2 regions of the Halomonas sp. DP8Y7-3 genome follow, and region 2 is predicted to be linked to the other one. Evidence: predicted binding sites of a transcription regulator. Region 2 holds the regulator's gene; the other holds the start of a gene.
The links. The regulator PhoB, encoded in region 2, activates phosphate uptake and scavenging genes when phosphate is short. The targets are predictions, from matches to a motif close to TGTCATANNNNTGTCANA.
Positions count from the first base shown of each region.

Region 1: KUV86_RS16170 (PstS family phosphate ABC transporter substrate-binding protein) is a predicted target of PhoB. The motif match lies at 1,580-1,597, and genes of this name have one in related genera.

Region 1 covers NZ_JAHVIO010000014.1:358,994-362,406, reverse strand. The annotation lists gene KUV86_RS16180 (Bcr/CflA family multidrug efflux MFS transporter) at 1-644, shown strand, start outside; gene KUV86_RS16175 (sulfite exporter TauE/SafE family protein) at 641-1,399, shown strand; gene KUV86_RS16170 (PstS family phosphate ABC transporter substrate-binding protein) at 1,657-2,670, shown strand; gene pstC (phosphate ABC transporter permease subunit PstC) at 2,778-3,413, shown strand, end outside.
Region 2 covers NZ_JAHVIO010000004.1:388,209-391,621, forward strand. The annotation lists gene KUV86_RS06920 (chorismate--pyruvate lyase family protein) at 1-117, shown strand, start outside; gene ubiA (4-hydroxybenzoate octaprenyltransferase) at 352-1,245, shown strand; gene phoB (phosphate regulon transcriptional regulator PhoB) at 1,357-2,046, shown strand; gene phoR (phosphate regulon sensor histidine kinase PhoR) at 2,136-3,413, shown strand, end outside.

The DNA.
Region 1 (3,413 bases), on a different contig from region 2:
GCCCAGTGGACGCGCCGGTGGCATCGCCACGGCAGGTGCTGCGCAACTATCTCAGTGTGCTGATCGATCGTCGGGCCATGGGCTACATCCTTGCTGTCGCGGCATCCTTTGCGGGAATCTTCGCCTTTGTGACGTCGTCGCCCTTCCTGTACATGGAACACTATGGGCTGTCGCCGGCAGCCTACCCCTTTGTGTTTGGAGCGAATGTCGTGATCATGGCGCTGTCGAATCGCGTCAATATCCGGCTGCTGCGCAGGCGCACCCCACAGCAGAATCTACGGCTGGGCCTGGCGATTCAGCTGGTCGCGGCCTGCGGCTTGATGGCCTTGGTCGCCACCGGGCTGGATTCGATCTACACGGTCGTGCCGCTGGTGATGACCTTTCTTGGGGTGGTCGGCCTTATTTCCCCCAACGCCATCTCCTCGCTGCTGGAGCGTTTCAGTCATATGAGTGCCACGGCCACGGCGCTGCTGGGCAGCATCCAGTTCAGCAGCGCCGCACTGTCCGGTGCCTTGGTCACGGCCTTTGAAATCGACTCGGCCTGGCCGATGGTCATCGCCATGGTCACGGTCGCCTTGATCGGGAATGTGGGGCTGCGTGTGCTGGCGGGACGGCCCCCCAAGCTCGATGAGGTGGTGTCGTGATCGATGCAGCATGGAGCTGCCTGCTGCAGTGGTGGGCGCTCAGTGAACTGACCTTTGGTACCTGGCTGTGGGTCGGCGGGGTGCTGGCACTCGGGTGTTTCGTACAGCGCACCACCGGGTTTGGCATGGCGGTGGTCGGGGCGCCACTGATACTGCTGAAGGCTCCCGCCATGGTGCCGGTGGTGCTGGTGGTCTACGGCTTTCTGGTGTCGTGCCTGGTGGTCAGGCGCTATCGTCGCGAAGTGGCGATGGGCGACATCTCCATGGCGCTGGTCGGCAAGGTGCCGGGCACCTTGCTGGGGGTGTGGTTGCTGTTGATCGCTCCCATGGCAACCCTTGAAGTCATGATCGCCGCCATCGTGCTGTTCGCCGTGCTGGTCACCCTGTTCAAGCTACGCCTGCCGGTCAACCGCAGCTCGCTGTTCGGTGCGGGATTTCTCTCGGGAATCTTTGGCGCCGTCGCGGCGATCGGAGGTCCTCCCATCGTCCTTTTGATGCATGGCATGCCGATGGATCGGTTGAGGGGCAACTTGGCGGCCTTCTTCCTGATATCGTCGCTGATGACGCTGGCAAGCCTTGCCGCCGTGGGCAAGGTGCCGCTGTGGTTGCTGGCGGTCAGCCTGAGCTTTCTGCCGATGGTGTTGGTGGGCCATGGGCTGGGGGCCGCGCTGGCGCCACGACTGCCGAGACGGCTGTTGCAAGGGGCATCCTTGACCCTATGCGCTGCGGCGGCGATTGGACTGCTGCTGAGCTGACCCCCTCTGTTCGCGCCGGCGACAACGCCGCCCGCTGCCGCAAGGCAGCGGGCGGCGTTTTTGTGGGGGAGGGCGGGGAAGTGTGGCGACCGGTGTCTCGGGAGTCGAAGGGAAATGTCAGCCGTTGGGACACGCCTGTCAGGTATTGCGTGGTAGGGCATATTGCGTTTCGAGGTGAGCTGTCATGAAGCTGTCATTTTTCTGCGGCATTGTGTGCATCGCGAAGGTTGACCATCTCATCATCAGGAGACTTCTCCATGAATCGCATCCTCAAGACCACCGCTATCGCTGCTGCCGTCATGGGCGTGGTGGGTGTCGCTCAGGCACGTGACCAGGTCCGCATCGTGGGCTCCAGCACTGTCTATCCGTTCGCCAGCTACGTGGCGGAAGAGTTCGGCGCGACTACCGACTTCCCGACGCCGGTCATCGAATCCACCGGTTCCGGTGGTGGTCTGAAGCTGTTCTGCTCCGGCGTGGGTGACGATACCCCGGATATCACCAACGCCTCGCGTCGCATGAAGACCTCCGAGTTCGAGACCTGTGAAGCCAACGGTGTGACCGACATCACCGAAGCCTTCATCGGCTATGACGGCATCGCCTTCGCCCAGTCCGCCCAGAATGACGCCATGGACGTGACTCGTGAGCAGATGTTCCTGGCCCTGGCCGCCAAGGTGCCGGTCGACGGTGAGCTGGTCGACAACCCCTATACCAAGTGGAGCGAGATCGACCCGTCCCTGCCGGATCGCGAGATCGCCGTCTACGGTCCGCCCACCACCTCCGGTACTCGCGATGCCTTCGCTGAGCTGGTAATGGAAGCGGTCTCCGAGGAAATGGACGCTTACGGTGGTGAGGGCTACACCGACATCCGTGCTGATGGCGCCTTCATCGACGCCGGCGAGAACGACAACCTGATCGTTCAGCGCCTGGCCGAGAACACAGCGGCCTTCGGCATCTTCGGCTACTCCTTCCTGGAAGAGAACGCCGACACCCTGATCGGCTCCAACATCGACGGTGTCGCACCGACCCCCGATGCCATCGGCAGCGGTGAGTACCCGGTGTCGCGCTCGCTGTTCTTCTACATCAAGAACCAGCACGCCGATGACGTGCCGGCCATGTACGAATACGCCAACACCTTCATGAGCGAGCAGATGGTCGGTGACATCGGCTACCTCAAGGGTATTGGCTTGATTCCGGCCCCTGAGGCGGATCGTGCAGAGGCTCGCAGCGTCGTCGAGAGCCAGACTAGCCTCGAGCTGGCCGACCTGAAGTAAGGGACCCGGGTCCCGATCACGCCGGCCGGCATCCTCGACAGGGTGTCGGCCGGTACACGTTCCAGCGAGTATGCGCTCGTTTTGGCACATAACTCCGAGAGACACCCATGCAGACCAATCAACTCCTGGCGATGTTCAGCGGCTCGCTGCTTCTGCTCGGTCTGATCGCCTACTTCCTGGCCCGCGGCAAGGCGGCCAGGGTCCGAGCCTCAGGCACCTCCATGTACGCCCAGCCGGATCAGTACGGCTGGTTCACCGTCATGTCCACGGCGGGTCCGGCTCTGGCGGTAGGCGCTGTCGGTAGCTTTGTCATGCTGCTCGTGGGCGCCGAGATTCCGCCGCTGCTGTTGCTGGCAGGTAGTCTGGTCGTTGCCTGCGCCGGTCTGGTGATCGGTGTCGCCATGGTGCGTCCCGACTTTCACGCGCGTCAGGCGATCGAGCGGGTGATCCGCTTCTTTCTGGCCGGCGCCGCACTGATCTCCATTTTCACGACCCTGGGGATCCTCTTGTCGATCGTCTTCGAGGCGATCCGTTTCTTCCAGATGCAGAGCTTCTGGGACTTCATTACCGGTACGACCTGGAATCCGGGCGCCAGCTTCCTGGCGGCGGCAGGTCGTGCAGAAGAAGGCGCCAGCGCCGCGCAGTTTGGTTCCGTGCCGCTGTTTGCCGGCACCTTCATGATTACCTTCATCGCCATGCTGGTGGCGATTCCCATCGGCCTGCTGGCTGCCATCTACATGGCC
Region 2 (3,413 bases):
CGCGGTATCTGGCAACGGCGCTCTCTGTTTTGCCACGGGGGCTGGGTGATGCTGGTGCAAGAGAGCTTTCTGCCCGCCATGGCCGAGGCGCTGTCACTGGACCCGTCTCCAGGCTAGACAGCGACCGCGCTGTACTGGTCACGCCCGTCTCCCCGCGCTAGGCTTGGTCCGTTATGTCGACAAGCGCTGACCAGACCTGGCAGCAAATGGTCGCTCCCGGCGACACCCATGGATGAACTGTCTCGTCTTGTTTCGACGCTCAACGCCACACTAGCGGATGCGGACACGACAAAAGCGTGCCCGCCACGATGCCTGTGACAGCGACTTTCCACTAGCCCTCGAGAGACCACGATGGACCGCTCCCTGCTGCGTCCCCCCGGACGCCTCGCCCGAATTCCCGACTTCCTGGCGCTGATGCGTCTGGATCGCCCCATCGGCACTTGGCTGCTGATGTGGCCAACACTGTGGGCGCTGTGGGTAGCGGCGGACGGCATTCCCGCCCGCGACACCCTGCTGATCTTTGTCGCTGGCGTCTACCTGATGCGAGCAGCAGGCTGTGTCGTCAACGACTATGCGGACCGCCATTTCGACGGTCACGTCAAACGTACCAAACACCGCCCTCTGGCGACTGGGCGTATCAGCGAGCAGGAAGCCAAGATCCTGTTCGTCGGTCTGCTGACAGCGGCCTTCGTGCTGGTATGGCTGACCAACGGCTTTACCGTATGGCTGTCGCTGATCGGCGCCGTGCTGGCCGCCAGCTATCCCTTCATGAAGCGCTACACCCACTTTCCCCAGGTGGTGCTGGGGGCGGCCTTTTCCTGGGCGATTCCCATGGCATTCGGTGCCGTGCTGGGCGAGGTACCCACGGTCGGCTGGATCCTGTTCACCGCCAATGTACTGTGGACGGTGGCCTATGACACCGAATACGCCATGGTGGACCGTGACGATGATCTCAAGATCGGCATCAAGTCGACCGCAGTGCTGTTTGGTCGCTGGGACACTCGCATCATCGCGCTGCTGCAGCTGGCAACGCTGGGCCTGCTGGCCTGGGCGGGCGCTCTACTGAATATCGGCGGTTTCTATTGGCTGGGATGGCTGGCCATGGCGGCTACCTTTATCCACCAGCAGAAACTCATCAAGGAGCGTGATCGCGATCGCTGCTTCCAGGCCTTTCTCAACAATCACTGGTCGGGCCTGCTGCTGTTTGCCGGCCTGGCGCTGAGTCTCTATCCCGACCTGGGATGACCCTGTCGAGCTGACGAGGGCTCGACAGGTCGGCCAATGTCATCTAAATGTCACATTGACGTGGTGTCATCTGTCACCGTTGATAGGAAGACCCTGAACAAGAGGCCCGGGATGACAGCCAAGACCGTATTGATCGTCGACGACGAAGCGCCCATCCGCGAAATGATCGCGGTGGCTCTGGAAATGGCCGACTACCGGGTCCTCGAGGCCGACAATGCCCAGGCGGCTCACGCGATTATCGTGGACGATCAGCCAGACCTGCTGCTGCTGGACTGGATGATGCCCGGAACCAGTGGCATCGAGCTGGCACGCCGCCTCAAGCGGGAAGAAACCACCGCCGAGCTGCCGATCATCCTGCTCACCGCCAAGGGTGAGGAGGACAACAAGATTCAGGGGCTTGAAGCAGGTGCAGACGACTACATCACCAAGCCGTTCTCTCCCCGGGAACTGGTCGCCCGTCTAAAAGCGGTGCTGCGTCGTGCCACTCCCCGCGGCGTTGAAGACCCGGTGGAAGTCGACGGGCTCAAGCTCGATCCTGTCAGCCACCGCGTCAGCGTCGACGGCAAGTCGCTCGACATGGGGCCCACCGAATACCGCCTGCTGCAGTTTTTCATGACCCACCAGGAACGCGCCTACACCCGCGGCCAGTTGCTTGATCAGGTCTGGGGTGGCAACGTCTACGTCGAGGAACGCACCGTCGACGTGCACATTCGCCGCCTGCGAAAGGCCCTTGGCGAGCCACATCAGCAGCTGATCCAGACCGTGCGCGGCACCGGCTACCGTTTTTCGGCCAAGATGTGACGTCTTGCCTCCCTTCCACGCAGGCTTGATAGCGCCTGTACGGCTGGCGGCAGACAGGAGGACATAGGTGAACGGAGCCAGGAGCTGACGTGGGTCGACTGTGGAGACGAGAAGTCTGGCGCTTGACCCTGCTGGTCGGCATCGGCGCCCTGCTGGGCTGGCCCTTTTCCTTGACGAGTGTCGGCGTCGGAGCGGGCCTGACGCTTGGTCTCGCCTATCATCTGCGCAACCTGCACGCCATGCACGACTGGCTGACCCATCGTCCCCAGCAGGAACCTCCTACCGCCAGCGGTCTGTGGGGCGAGCTGTTTGATCGACTCTATCGCTACCAGAAGGGCCAGCGCATTACCCAACGACGCCTGCGCTCAACGCTTCAGCGTATCCAGGAGTCCTCTGAAGCGATGCGCGACAGTGTGGTCATGCTGGATCGCCATGGCGATCTCGAATGGTGGAACAGCTCTGCCGAGCGCATGCTAGGCCTGAAGCCGGCGCTGGACCGTGGTCAACATATCACCAACCTGCTGCGTGATCCGCGCTTCGTCGGCTATTTCAACGAGCGGGACTATCGTGAGCCGCTGAGCCTGCCATCGCCCATCGACGAGAACATGATCCTGCAGTTCCAGATCACCCTGTACGGTGACGATGAACGCCTGGTCATGGCGCGCGATATCACACGCCTGCATCGCCTGGAACAGATGCGCCGAGACTTTGTGGCCAACGTCTCCCATGAGCTGCGCACGCCACTGACGGTACTGACCGGCTATCTCGAGACCTACGGCGACATGGCCGACATGCTGCCCGAACGGCTCGGCAAGGGGGTGGCGCAGATGCAGAACCAGACCCGTCGGATGCAGAACCTGGTCAATGATCTGCTGCTGCTGTCGCGACTGGAAAACGATCAGGGCGGCGATGACCACACGCGGCTCGACCCCACCACTCTGTTGCAGACCGTCAAGCGAGATGCACAGGCGCTGTCTGGTGGGCGCCAGCAGATCGAGGTGTCCATCGACGATCCGCGTGGGCTCAAGGGAAGTGAGAAGGAAATTCACAGTGCCATTTCCAACCTGGCCTTCAATGCCGTGCGCTATGCCGGCGATGGCGCACGTATCCAGCTACGCTGGCGGGCCTACGGTGATGGCGCCTGTCTTGAGGTGGAGGACGACGGCGACGGCATCGACCCGATGCACCTTCCGCGCCTCACCGAGCGCTTCTATCGGGTAGACAAGGGACGCAGCACGGCGACCGGTGGCACCGGACTAGGCCTCGCCATCGTCAAGCACGTGCTGCTGCGCCACGATGCGCGCCTCGACATCGACTCACATCCGGGTGAAGGCGCCACCTTCCGCTGTATCTTCCCCTCGAGCCGA